DNA from 3 places in the Kitasatospora sp. NPDC058190 genome. Region 1 is predicted to be linked to each of the others. Evidence: riboswitches for the same ligand, from Rfam matches in the RefSeq annotation. Region 1 holds a riboswitch; each other region holds the start of a gene.
What was found. A riboswitch is a leader RNA that binds a small molecule or an ion and turns the genes downstream of it on or off. The one in region 1 is predicted to bind cyclic di-AMP.
Positions count from the first base shown of each region.

Region 1 (4,271 bases):
ATCGCCGAGAACCTGATCACCCGGTTCAACTACCCGGGTGCCGCGCTCAAGCTGCTGCAGGAGGGTCGGATGCAGCCGACGGTCATGGTCCTGATGCGCCCCTCGCCCGCCCTGCCGCAGGACACCGAGTGCGAGGACATCCCGAACGGTGCCCAGTCCGACACCTACTTCAGCAAGGACGTCCCCTCGGCGATCCAGGCGAGCTTCCGGGTCTCGACCGACCCGCAGGCCTGGGCCTTCATGGGCAACTCGACCGGTGGCTACTGCGCACTCAAGCTGGCGATGCGCCACCCGGACATCTTCCCGACCGCCGTCGCCCTGTCCGCCTACTACGACGCCGCTGACGACCCGACCACCGGCGACCTCTTCGGCGGCAGCAAGCAGCGCCGCGACGAGGCCAACCTGATGTGGCGGCTGAAGAACATGCCCCAGCCGAAGGTCTCCGTGCTGCTGGCCGGTACCAAGAAGGGCGACGGCAACTACCGGCAGGACACCGAGGCCTTCATCGACGCGGCGCACAGCCCGATGAAGGTCTCCTTCAGCATGCTGGAGAAGGGCGGTCACAACTTCGAGACCTGGAGCGCGCTGCTGCCGTCCTCGTTGGAGTGGCTGTCCGACCACCTCAAGGTGCCGAACCAGGCCGTCTGACGCCGGACGGACCGAGAACCTGAGCGTGAACTGAGCCCCCGGAGCCAGCGGCTCCGGGGGCTCAGTTCACGCTCAGCCTGGCTCAGGCCACCCGCTCCAGCGTTCCCGCGTGCAGCTGCCCGACCCGGCCGCCCTCGCCCTCGAAGGTCCAGAAGGCCCGCACGGTCAGCTTGTTGAGGTCCATGACGTGGCTGACGGTGATCCCGCTCTGCTCCGTCCAGCTGACGAAGTAGATCTCCGGCGCGACCTCGGCGACGTGCAGCAGCACGTCCTCCCACTGGCCCGCCGACTCGCCGAGGCCCTCCCAGCGCAGCCGCTTGCCGTCGGCCGAGTAGGTGTTGCGGAAGGCCGCGCCGTTGTCGGCCCGGAAGACGTAGGTACGGCCGGCGAAGGCGGGCAGGGACGCGGTCATGGTGGGGCGGGACCTCTTTTCGGGAGCGTGGGGCGGACCGTGCGGGGCGTGCAGGCCGTACAGGCGGTGCAGGTCGTACGGGTCGTGCGGATCGGGCTCGGGTACTTGTGCACGGCGGAAAATGTCAGGGCTCCAATTTATCCGACCGGGCCGACTTGGGCGGCCCCGCGCCACGGAACTGTCCGCGACCGCGCCACCCGTCGCGGTGTGTGACCGGCACATGGGCGTCGCCCGCCGCACCTGTTTCGGCAGCGGCGAGCTCTACTCCGCTCGATCGCCGCGCTCGATCGCCGCGCTTGATCGCCGTGCTTGATCGGCGCTTTTGATCAACTCGGCCACCACACGCCGTCGTTGATCGACACCACTGTGAGCTGTGCGACAACCGGCCCGACGGAGTTGTCCGTTCGGGGACGGCCTGCCTAGCCTGCAACGGTCGTCCGCTCTTGCGGACCCCGCCGCCGGGACGCCGAGTCCTGTCCACCCGCCGGCGGGTAACCGAGCACCACAGCGGACGGGAGCGGGGGAACCAAGGTCAGCGCCCGGCCCGTGCGTTCTCGCGCTCGGGCCGCGGCTAGGGGTGAAGCCGCTCCACAGGCGGCCGGGCAACTGCAGCCCGAATCCGACAGCTCACCTCGCAGGCGTCGCAGAGGACTCCCATGCATCAGCCTGCCCGCCGCCGCGCGCCGCGCCATGCCCGTCCGTCCCACCGCGGCCGCAACGCTGCCCTTGCCGCCACCGGGGCGCTCGCCATCAGCGGTGCCGGCCTGCTCGGACTGCCGTCCGTCTCCGGCGCCCAGGCCGCCACCGGCCCGACCGTCACCCAGGACCGGCTCGTCCCCGCCACCATGGTCGCGGGCAAGGCCACCACCGCCTCGCTCGGCCTGCACTCCTCCTCTTGCTTCGTCGCCAAGACCGTCGGCGTCGGTGTGCGCGACGCCCGCGGCACCAACCTCGACTTCCCCGGCAACGCCACCAACCTGCAGATCTGCCCGAGCGGAGTCAACTTCACCAGCGGCGCGCGCACCCTGCCCGCCGGGACGTACACCCAGTTCGGCTTCTGGCAGGACTTCGGCAACACCTGGCACAACCTGCCCTCGCAGCAGCTGGTGGTCTCCGCCGCCGGTACGTCGACGCCGACCCCGGCCCCGACCGCCACCCCCAGCGCGAAGCCGTCGCCGACCGCCACCCCGTCGCCGACCGCCACGCCGTCGCCGGCGACCACCCCGTCCGCGGCGACCACCCCGTCCGCGACGACCACCTCCTCCTCGCACACCGCGCCGTCGCTGACCGGTACCGCGAGCGTCGCCGCGAGCCCGAGCACCCCGACGCCGTCCTCCCCGATCGCCGGCAAGTCGCTGACCTGGTCCGACGAGTTCAACGGCCCGATCAACTGGGGTCAGCGCTGGGTCGGCGACAAGAGCACCTCGTACAAGTACGGCAACCACAACCCGGACGACAACAAGCTCGACTGGCTGAACAAGAACAACGTCGCCGTCGCGAACGGAGTCGCCACCTTCACCGCCACTCCCGGCGGGCCCACCCTGGAGAACGGCCAGCAGTCCTGGAACACCGGCTTTCTGACCACCGAGGGCTCCGCCGAGGGCTTCCAGGTCAAGACCGGTGACTATGCCGAGACCCGGGTCAAGCTGCCCTCCGGCACCGGTGCCTGGCCGGCCCTGTGGACGTGGAAGAACGGAAACGGGGAGGTCGACTCCTTCGAGTACCACCCCGACAACCCGAACCTGCTGGAGCTGACCAACCACGTCAACCCCGGCAACCCCGACTACTACACCGACGCGAACGCCATCGCGAAGGACCAGTGGGTGACCATCGGCACCTACTACGGCGCCAACTCGGTCGACTGGTACGTCAACGGCGCCAAGGTGTTCTCGGACGGCAAGGGCGTCGGCGCCAACTGGTCGGCGTACCTGATCCTCAACCTCTCGGTGTGCGCGGGCAAGTACCACCCCGCGCCGAAGGGCAACACCCCGATCACCTTCTCCGCCGACTACGTGCGCGTCTACCGCTAATCGCATCTGCAGTCGATCGCACGTCGCACGTCGCACGTCGCACGTCGCACGCAGCGTACCTAGCGCACGTACCCCTGGAACCAGCCGCTCTCAGGAACCGGCAGCCGTCTCGACCACTGTGAGGTCGAACGGCTGCCGGTTGTTGCGTTCGTCCCGGTCGTCGGGGCTGTGCGCCGCGACCGACCCGCCGGTCAGCGTGCCCGCCGGCAGGTCGGGGGAGAGCCGCACCGGGACGAGCGCGGTCGCGCTGCGCCGCTCCTTCAGCCCGGCTTCGAAGACGCAGCGCACCCACCGGCCGCCCCCCAGCTCCTCGCAGTTCGCGGGGAAGTACGGGCCCTCCGGTGTCACGCCGTTCGGCAGGGTGACGATCACGGTGAACGGTGAGGCCGTGCGCTCCGGGCCGCGGTTCGCGACGAAGGCGTGGATCGTGGTGGTGCCGCCGGGCGGGGCGGCCTCCGGGTCGAGCCGGACCACCTCCAGGTCGGAGTCGGACGGCACGGCGGCCGGGCTCAGCGGCGCGACCCGCAGGTCCGGCCGGGGCGTGGGCCGGGGATCGGGCCGCAGGGCCCAGGACGGTCCGGCAGTCAGCATCGTGAGCGCGCAACCCGCCGCCATGACCGCCGTGAACCCGGCGGCCCGGTCGGACCTGCGGGTCGCGCCGCCGGATCCGCCCCGAAGTCCCGTACGCCTGCCCTGCCTGCGCCCCATCACCGCTCACCGTTTCCTCGCGCTGCGGCCGCCCGCGCAGTCGCGGGCCACGTCCGCACCAGGGTGGCGCAGCGGCGGCCGCCGACACGGCGCAACCCGCCCGCCCGTCCGTCGAACGGGGGACGTCGAACGGGGCCCACCGAACCGGGGGACGTCGAGAGCGGCGGCGGGTTGGATCCATCTCCCGTGCACAGTAGGGCGATTGACCCGGCGTCAGGGAGCGAGGACCTGCCCCAGCCGGGTCGCGATCTGGCGCATCACCGGCACCAGTGAGGAGGCGCCGGCCTGCTCCTCCAGTGCCCGGATCCGGGCCTCCGGGCCGGACACCGAGAGCGCGGTGGGCGTCGGCGCGCCGGGGACCGCGAGCGCGATGCAGCGGACGCCGATCTCCTGCTCCTGGTCGTCGACCACGTAGCCACGCTCGCGCGCCTCGGCGAGCTGGTCCATCAGCTCCTGCGGGTCGGTGACGGTGT
Region 1 covers NZ_JBHVVI010000071.1:26,706-30,976, reverse strand. The annotation lists gene ACFVWU_RS28315 (alpha/beta hydrolase) at 1-648, shown strand, start outside; gene ACFVWU_RS28310 (MoaF N-terminal domain-containing protein) at 731-1,060, opposite strand; cyclic di-AMP (ydaO/yuaA leader) riboswitch at 1,551-1,714, shown strand; gene ACFVWU_RS28305 (hypothetical protein) at 1,717-3,090, shown strand; gene ACFVWU_RS28300 (hypothetical protein) at 3,181-3,681, opposite strand; gene ACFVWU_RS28295 (IclR family transcriptional regulator) at 4,012-4,271, opposite strand, start outside.

Region 2 (4,271 bases), on a different contig from region 1:
CGGGCGGTCGGCGGTGAGCCGATGGCCGTCGGCCGCGTCGCCGGTCCGGGTCTCGGTGCGGCGGCCGCGAGCCAGGTAGTCGCGCAGGATCAGTTCGACCGCGTCCTGCGGGCTCTTGGTGCCGGAGAGCAGCATCGCGTCTATCGCGAGGTTCGCGTCGAGCGTGACGGTGACCTGGGCCATGGTGACTCCTCCTCGGGTGCAGAGCAGCAGCATGCCCGTCGGGCCGGGGTTTCACCATGCGAATGCGCCGAAACCCCCGGGGAGGAGCGACCAGACTCTCCCCGGGGGTGGCGGGTGGTCAGCGTTCGGACGACGGCTGACAGATGTTGAAATCTGTTATCTGAAATCTGTTACCTGTCAGCTGTTCTCTGTTGTCCGTCAGCTGTGGGCCCGTGGTTGTGGGCGTGTGGGCCCGTGGGCCGTTGCTCAGACCCGGCCGGCGAAGTCCGGGGCCCAGTTGGCGATGGTCTGCTCGCGCACGCCCGAGCTCGGGTTGGCGGCCTCGACGTACTTGCCGCCGCCGATGTAGATCGCGACGTGGTACACGCCGGAGTTCTGGCCGTTGTTCGACCAGAACAGCAGGTCGCCCGGCTGCAGGCTGTCCAGCGAGACGTGGGTGCTGGCGGCGGCCTGGTCGGCGGCGACGCGCGGGATGTTGATGCCCGCGGCGCGCAGCGCGGCCTGGGTCAGGCCGGAGCAGTCCCAGCCGCCGTTGCCGGTGCCGCCGTAGACGTAGGCCTGGCCGACCTTGGACTCGGCGAAGGACACCGCGGCGGCCATGCTGCCGGTGGCGGCCTGGGCGGCCGGCTTGGCGACCGGCTTGGTGGCCGGCTTGGTGGCCGGCTTGGCGACCGGCTTCGAGGCCTGGGTCAGGGCGGTCGGCTTGGCGTTCACGGCACCGCCGTTCGCGGCCTGGCCGGCCTTCTGGGAGCGGTTGAACCAGCCGAAGTCCGAGCCGGAGGTGGACGAGGAGGACTTGTCGGCCTGGGCCTTGACACCGTCACCGAAGGTCAGGCGCTGGCCCGGGTAGATGGTGTCCGGGCCCTCGGTGAGGGTGGCGCGGTTGAGGTCGTACAGGTGCTGCCAACCGCCCTGGACGTTGTTCTTCGCGGCGATCGAGGACAGCCAGTCGCCCTCGACGACGGTGTAGTCGGTGGACGACTGCGCCTGCTGCTGGGCGGGCGCGGCCGGCGTGGCGGGCTTCGCGGCCGGGGCCTGGTTCTGCGCGGGCTTGGCGGCGGCCGGGGCGGCGGGCTTGGCGGCCGTGCCGGCGGAGGTGTCGACGGCGGCCGGGGCGCCGCTCTTGGTCAGGCCGGCCTGGACCGAGCAGACGGGCCAGGCGCCGGGGCCCTGCGAGGCGAGGACCTTCTCGGCGATGGCGATCTGCTGGTCCTTGGTGGCCTGGTTGGCCTGCGGGGCGTACGCGGTACCGCCGAAGGCGGCCCAGGTGCTGGAGGTGAACTGCAGGCCGCCGTAGAAGCCGTTGCCGGTGTTGATGCTCCAGTTGCCGCTGCTCTCGCACTGGGCGACCTTGTCCCAGGTGGCGACGGGGGCGGCGTTGGCGGTGCCGTTGGTGAGGCACGGGATGGTGAGACCGACGCCCGCGACGCCGAGGGCGGCGATCACGCGACGGGTACGGCCGGACAGGCGGGTGCCGTTGGTGGGCAGCATGAAGACGCGGTCCTCTCCCACGCCTGCGAGGTGAGCTGTCGGATTCGGGCTGGAGTTGCCCGGCCGCGCTGTGGGCGCGGCTTCACCCCTAGCCCTGGACCGTTCCGAGGAGCGGCCCGGGGCGACTTACCTGTGGTTCCCCCGCTCCTGCCGTGATGCGTTTTCGCGCTGCCAGGACATCCGACGGCAGGACTCGGCGTCGCGGATGAACTGGGTCCGTGTGGTCACGAACGGGGAGCACGTTAAGCAGACTTAAGTTCAAACTGCAAATATCTGTGACGCGCATCACGGTTTAGCGGAAACTGCCAAATTGGACACGAACCATGATCGTAAATGATCGTTTTTCGGTAATGCCGCTGTGGATTCCCGCAATTGTCTCCACTTCAGAAGTGAAGTGACGGGGCGTGGAGGCGCGCGGTGGCGCGCCGGTCGCGACGGGGGGTGGGCGTGAATCGAGCGCCGGAATACGCGCCCAGCATTTCTGCCGAAAGGCGACAAAACGGACATTGCGCACTATCGTCTTTTAGCTCCGATAACTCCCGCAATTCCCTGCCTGGACAAGCTGCGGGGCGAGCCGGAGGTGGACGGGGCGGGCGGAGGAGGAGCGGCGGGAAAGGGCGAGCCGCAGGGCGGGCCGACGGCAAGCCGAAGGGCCCGGAACGCGATCGTTCCGGGCCCTTCGGTACGAGGGACGGTGCTACAGGCGGTCGGCGGGCGTCCGCTAGGCCTCCACGGGCCCCTGGGCGGCCGCGTGGGCGCCACGGGAGCCCTCCTCGGCCCCGGCGGCGGCCGCGGCCTCCGCCTCGGCCTGGGCCAGCTCCTCCGGCGTCGGCGTCGGCAGCGCGGCCAGGTAGGTGGAGGCGATCAGCTGGCCGACGGTCGGGTAGGCGCCCAGCGGCGCGGCCGACGGGCAGCCGGTCTCCTCGGCGGCCGTGGCGAGCAGCTCCGAGTCCGCCTCGGGCCCGATCACCAGCGGGGCCAGCGCCGGGCGCTGGGAGCCGGTCTCCTTGAGGTGGTTGACGGCGTCGGCCACCGAGCCGGGGACGTCGAGCGCCGCGGCGACGACCGGAACGGCCAGTCGGGCGGCCAGCAGCACGCCGGTGATGCCGGCAGCGGCGGCCGCGTCCTCGCCGCCGACGGTGGTCAGGACCACGCCGTCCGCGGCGGTCGCGATGGCGAACAGCCGGGCCCGGTCGGCCCGGGCCAGCCCGGCCTCGGACAGCCGCACGTGCACGGCCTCGGCCAGCAGCGGGTGCGGGCCCAGTGTGTCGGTGACGGTCGCGCCGTACTCGGCGGCGAGGGCGTGAAGCCCGGTCAGGAAGTCGTGCGGCCCGGGCACCAGCGGTACCACGACGGGCGCCGCCAGGCCGGCCTCGGCGGCCTCGGCCAGCAGCTCGGCGACGGTGCGGTCGTCCCCGCCCTCGCTCTCGGCGCCGTCGGTCGGGAGGTAGCCGACCGCGGCCTGGACGCCGGCGTGCTCGCTGCGGACGATCGAGAGCAGTTCCTCGACGACCGAGCGGGACTCGGGCCCGGCGGTCGCGGGTACGGCGAGCACCAGGGCCGGCGAGCCGGTGCGGATCTCGGGGCGCTCGGGACGGCGGTGGCGCCCCCGCGCACGGGAGCCTGGAGTACGGACGGGCAGTGGCGCGCCCGGGATGGCTGCGGTGCTCATGCCGGAGATCGTAGGACATCGGCCCGTCAGGCCTGCAGTCGGCTGCCGTACGGGTTTCGGGTGGTCGCGGTGCGAAGGTCGTGTCTCCGTCGTCGCGGTCCGGGCGGTTTGCCTACAATCCGGACATTCCTCGCCCAACCCCCGGGTGGACGCCCGTAGTCGCCCTGACGTGTCCCGTGGGGCATCGCGTTGCACCTGCGGCGCGTGAGATGTCTCACAGTCGGAGGGCGGCCTGACGGAGGGTCACGGCGGCGCGACTCCCGGCATTCGAAGATCAACATTCAGCGGGGGGCCGCTCACGGCCGGTTATCGAATGCTCGTCGATTCAGTCGGCTATGTCCGTTTACGTACCGTCAGGAGAAGGGTCCGTGAAGAGTTCGGGGCCGCCGGCAAAAGGCCTCGTGCACCTGCAATGTCCCGTGCTGATGCACGTGCACTGCGGCTATCATCGCGTCAAGTGAGGCGTTGTGCCGGACCGGTACGGGGCCGGTCCGTTCCTTCGACGGTGCCGGGGCGCCGCGCTGGACGACAACTCCGGAGCTCTTCGGGAGACTTCTATGCACGACTCGCAGGACACGCACAGCTCGGACCACACCTACAACGGGATGGCCGCCGCCGACCTCAAGGGGGTGGTCTGGCAGAAGAGCCGGCACAGCAACTCCCAGGGCAACTGCGTCGAGTTCGCGGCCCTGCCCGGCGGCGAGGTGGCGATGCGCAACTCGCGCTTCCCGGACGGTCCGGCGCTCATCTACACCCGGGCCGAGATCGCCGCCCTGCTGCTGGGGGCCAAGGACGGGGAGTTCGACCACCTGGCGGTCTGACCGGTCGCCGCTTCACCATCGGGGGGCCGTCGTGGGTGCTGACACCACGACGGCCTTTGTCTTTTCCCCGCGGGCGCTCCCACGGGTGGGGTCGGGTCGGGGCG
Region 2 covers NZ_JBHVVI010000006.1:9,029-13,299, reverse strand. The annotation lists gene ACFVWU_RS04115 (hypothetical protein) at 1-183, opposite strand, end outside; gene ACFVWU_RS04110 (transglycosylase family protein) at 430-1,695, opposite strand; cyclic di-AMP (ydaO/yuaA leader) riboswitch at 1,682-1,844, opposite strand; gene ACFVWU_RS04105 (hypothetical protein) at 2,396-3,346, opposite strand; gene ACFVWU_RS04100 (DUF397 domain-containing protein) at 3,904-4,167, shown strand.
Region 2: another riboswitch for cyclic di-AMP. It lies ahead of ACFVWU_RS04110 (transglycosylase family protein); the one in region 1 lies ahead of ACFVWU_RS28305 (hypothetical protein).

Region 3 (4,271 bases), on a different contig from region 1:
GGCGTCAAACCTATTTTCCGGAATCTCATCCGATCAGGTGAGTCCGATGGAAGAAGGAGCCGGTCCCTTGGCCTCCCACCGCCGTCCCAAGCAGCCGAGCCGCGCGCGGGTCTCCGTGCTCACCGCTGCCGCTGCGACCGCGGTCGCCCTCTCCGCCCAGGTGGGTGCGCACGCGGCGCCGCAGCCGAGCAAGGACGACGTCAAGGCGCAGATCGACCAGCTCCAGCAGGAGCAGGAGCAGGCGGCGGAGAAGTACAACGGCGCCAAGGAGCGGGCCGACCAGCTCCGCAAACAGGCCGACCAGCTGCAGGACCAGGTGGCCCGCAGCCAGGACCAGATGACCCAGCTGCAGGCGGGCCTGGCCGAGGTGGCGGGCGACCAGTACCGCACCGGCGGCATCGACCCGTCCGTCCAGCTGATGCTCTCCTCCGACCCGTCCGGCTACCTGGAGAAGGCCTCCAGCGTCCAGCAGGCCAGCGCCAGCCAGACCGAGGCGCTCAAGAGCCTGCTCGACCAGCAGCGCCGGCTGGACCAGGAGAAGGCCGAGGCCGCCGCGGTCCTGTCCTCGCTGGACTCCACCACCAAGGACCTGAACCAGGCCAAGTCGGACGTCAACCAGAAGCTGAAGGCCGCCCAGGACCTGTTGAACTCGCTCAGCGCCGCCGACCGCGCCGCGCTGAAGGCCCAGCAGCAGCAGGACGACCGCGCCTCGCGCGGCACGGCCCGGGTCGACCTCAGCAGCCTGCCGCCTGCCAGCGGCTACGCGGCCGTGGCCGTCGCCAAGGCGATGAGCAAGCAGGGCTCGCCGTACCAGTGGGGCGCCACGGGGCCGAGCACCTTCGACTGCTCGGGCCTGATGCTCTGGTCGTACGCCCAGGCCGGCGTCTCGCTGCCGCGCACCTCGCAGGAGCAGGGCAACGTCGGTACCGCGGTGCCCTCGCTGGACCAGGCCCAGCCGGGCGACCTGGTGATCTACGGCAGCGACCGGCACCACGTCGGGATGTACATCGGCAACGGCATGGTGGTCCACGCGCCGCACACCGGGGACGTGGTGAAGGTGATGAAGGCCGACGCGATGCCGATCAACACGATCCGCCGGGTCTGACACCCCGACACGCCGGAAAGTCCGGGTTCCGCTCCTGTGATCCGCGCCACCCTCCTGTCGGGGGTGGCGCTTCGGGTTTGTCCGTTCCGTGGTCGGCCGGTGAGATCCGATCAGCTTTGCGTGCAGCAGCGATCACCATCGGTCATTTTCACAAAAGAACACGGGAAATCTTCCGTCTTTTTTCTGACAAGGATTTGAACGGATCACGGTTCAGTTACTAGGGTCGTGCCCCGAACCACCGCACTGTCGATCACCCAGCCTGGGTGGCGGCGGTGGTTACCGTCGAGTTCGCGAAACAGCGGGGCAGGTCGAAGTGACTGCCCGACAGGGGAGCCCAGTGGTCGGGGGCGCTGCGGAGCGGAGCCGGGGAACCACGTTCCTCCGGGGTGAATCGGCGCCAGGTCGGCCGCTGGAACGGCTGTGAGGCGTCGTAGGGCATGCTTCCGGCCCGAACCCGTCAGCTCACCCGGTAGGCGGACGTAGGAAGAAGGAGTCCGCCTTCGTGGCGTCCCATCGTCGTCCCAAGCCCGCCAGCCGCGCCCGTGTCTCGATCCTGACCGGTGTCGCCGCGGCAGCCGTCGCCCTCTCCGCGCAGTCCGGCGCGCACGCCGACCCGCAGCCGACCAAGGACCAGGTCAAGGAGCAGGTCGACCAGCTCAACGAGCAGGCCGAGCAGGCGACCGAGAAGTACAACGCCGCCCAGGAGAAGCAGCAGGCCCTGGAGAAGCAGGTCTCCGGCCTGCAGGACCAGGTGGCCCGGCAGCAGGCCCAGGTGACCGACATGCAGGGCGGGCTCGCCGAGATCGCCGGGGAGCAGTACCGCAACGGCGGCATATCCCCGACCGTCCAGCTGATGCTCTCCACCAGCCCGGACAACTTCCTCAACCAGGCCGGTGCGCTCAACCAGGCCGGTGACACCCAGAAGAACCAGCTGAAGCAGCTCCAGGAGGAGCAGCGCAAGCTCGACCAGGACCGCACCGAGGCCCAGGGCAAGCTCGCCGAGCTGGAGTCCACCACCCAGCAGCTGAAGACCTCCAAGGAGGAGGTCCAGAACAAGCTGAAGGCCGCGCAGGACCTGCTCAACACCCTGACCGAGCAGGAGCGCCAGGCGATCCGTCAGGCCGAGGAGAAGGCCGCGGCCGACGCCAAGGCCCAGGCCGACGCAGCCGCGAAGGCCGCCCAGCAGCAGCAGGCCGCCGCCGACCGCGCCTCGCGCGACAGCGGCCGCACCGACATCAGCTCGGGCTCGGGTTCGGGCTCCGCGGCCTCCTCCTCGCCGGTCGCCAAGCCGGCCGCCCCCGGCAGCTCGCACGGTGCCGCCGCGCTGGCCGCCGCCGCGAGCAAGGTCGGCAGCCCGTACGTGTGGGGCGCCACCGGCCCGGGCTCCTTCGACTGCTCCGGCCTGATGGTCTGGGCGTTCAACCAGGTCGGCGTGTCGCTGCCGCGCACCTCGCAGGAGCAGGCCGGCGCCGGCACCCGGATCGGCTCGGACATCTCCCAGGCCCAGCCCGGCGACCTGCTGATCTTCTACAGCGACGCCCACCACGTCGGCATCTACGCGGGCAACGGCCAGGTGCTGCACGCGCCCAAGCCGGGCGCCTCGGTCCGCTACGAGGCGGTCTCCAACATGCCGCTGGCCTCCATCGTGCGGGTCTGATCCCCGCCCAGGCCGTTTCGGGCCCGGTCCTCCACCACGGAGGGCCGGGCCTGCGGCTTTTCCGGCGACTTGGACGAATGTCCGATTGGGGGGCGAATATTCGGGTCAGGAGGGGTTTGGACTCGCTTGCCCGGACTCGCTAACGTCTGCCACCGGACTCCCGCTCGACGGCCGCCCGTTGGGGCGCGGCCGCGGGGCCGTGCCCCAGGATTGGAGCCGCCGCCGCCATGTCCGTGCACCGTCGTTCCCAACTGCTCGCCCGTGCGCTGGTGCTGACCGCGGCAGCCGCCACGGTCCTGAGCGTGACGGCCGGCGGCAGCGCCCAGGCCGCTCCCGGCGCGCCGGACACGCCCGATCTCAGGGACGTCAAGGCGCAGGTCGAGAAGCTGTACGACGAGGCCGAGCGGGCGTCCGAGAAGTGCAACGCCGCGCAGGAGGCGCAGAAGCGGCTCCAGAGCGAGACCACGCTCCTCCAGGGCGAGGTCGCCGCCGGCCAGGACCAGCTCAACCAGCTGCGCGGGGACCTCGCGACCGTGGCCGGGGCCGAGTACCGCGGCGGCGGGATGACCCAGACCGCCCAGCTGATGCTCTCCAGCGACCCCGCGTCCTACCTCGCCCGCGCCCGCACCTTCGGGCAGGCCGCCGAGCGGCAGCAGGAGACGCTGCACGAGCTGGTCGGCCGTCAGCGCAGGCTCGACCAGCGCCGAACCGAGACCGCGGGCAAGCTCGCCGAACTGGACCAGGCCCGGCGCTCGCTGGCCGAGAACAAGCAGCAGATCCAGCAGCGGCTGGCCAAGGCCCAGCAGCTGCTCAACAGCCTGAGCGCGGCCGAGCGGGCCCGGATGGTCGTCCAGGACGCCGACGACGCCGAGCAGCGCGCCACCCGCGGCACCGACCGGCTGGACCTCGGCACCACCCCGGCCGCCTCCGAGCGCGGGGCGGCCGCGCTGGCCGCCGCGGTGCGGATGATCGGCTCGCCGTACGTCTACGGATCCACCGGGCCCCGCGCCTTCGACTGCTCCGGTCTGATGTACTACAGCTGGCGGCAGGCCGGAGTGACCCTGCCGCGCACCTCGCAGGCCCAGGCTTTCGCCGGGCAGCGGATCAGCCTCTCCGAAGCGCGGCCGGGAGACCTGGTGATCTTCTACCGGGACATGCACCACGTCGGGATGTACGCCGGCGGCGGGGTGATGGTGCACGCCCCCTACCCGGGCGCCAAGGTGCGGTACGAGAGCGTCAACGCGATGCCGGTCGCGGGAGTGGTCCGGCTCTGAACGCGACGACCTCCGACCCGGCCGACATACCCGGTCGCGTGCTGTCCCGGCGCGCTGCGCTGCTGCTGGCGGCCGGCGGGCTGACCCAGCTGTCGCTGCCCCCGGCCGCGCCGCCGACACCCGGGCGGCCGGTCGACCAGCGAGCCGAGGTGGCCGATCTGCTGGCGGCGCGGGCGCGCTCGCTGCCCGCCTGGTCCGGGCTCACGGGGGCCGAGGCGGTCTACCGCAATCTGGT
Region 3 covers NZ_JBHVVI010000047.1:35,043-39,313, reverse strand. The annotation lists gene ACFVWU_RS21950 (NlpC/P60 family protein) at 68-1,105, shown strand; cyclic di-AMP (ydaO/yuaA leader) riboswitch at 1,444-1,597, shown strand; gene ACFVWU_RS21945 (NlpC/P60 family protein) at 1,608-2,762, shown strand; gene ACFVWU_RS21940 (NlpC/P60 family protein) at 2,990-4,036, shown strand; gene ACFVWU_RS21935 (hypothetical protein) at 4,075-4,271, shown strand, end outside.
Region 3: another riboswitch for cyclic di-AMP. It lies ahead of ACFVWU_RS21945 (NlpC/P60 family protein); the one in region 1 lies ahead of ACFVWU_RS28305 (hypothetical protein).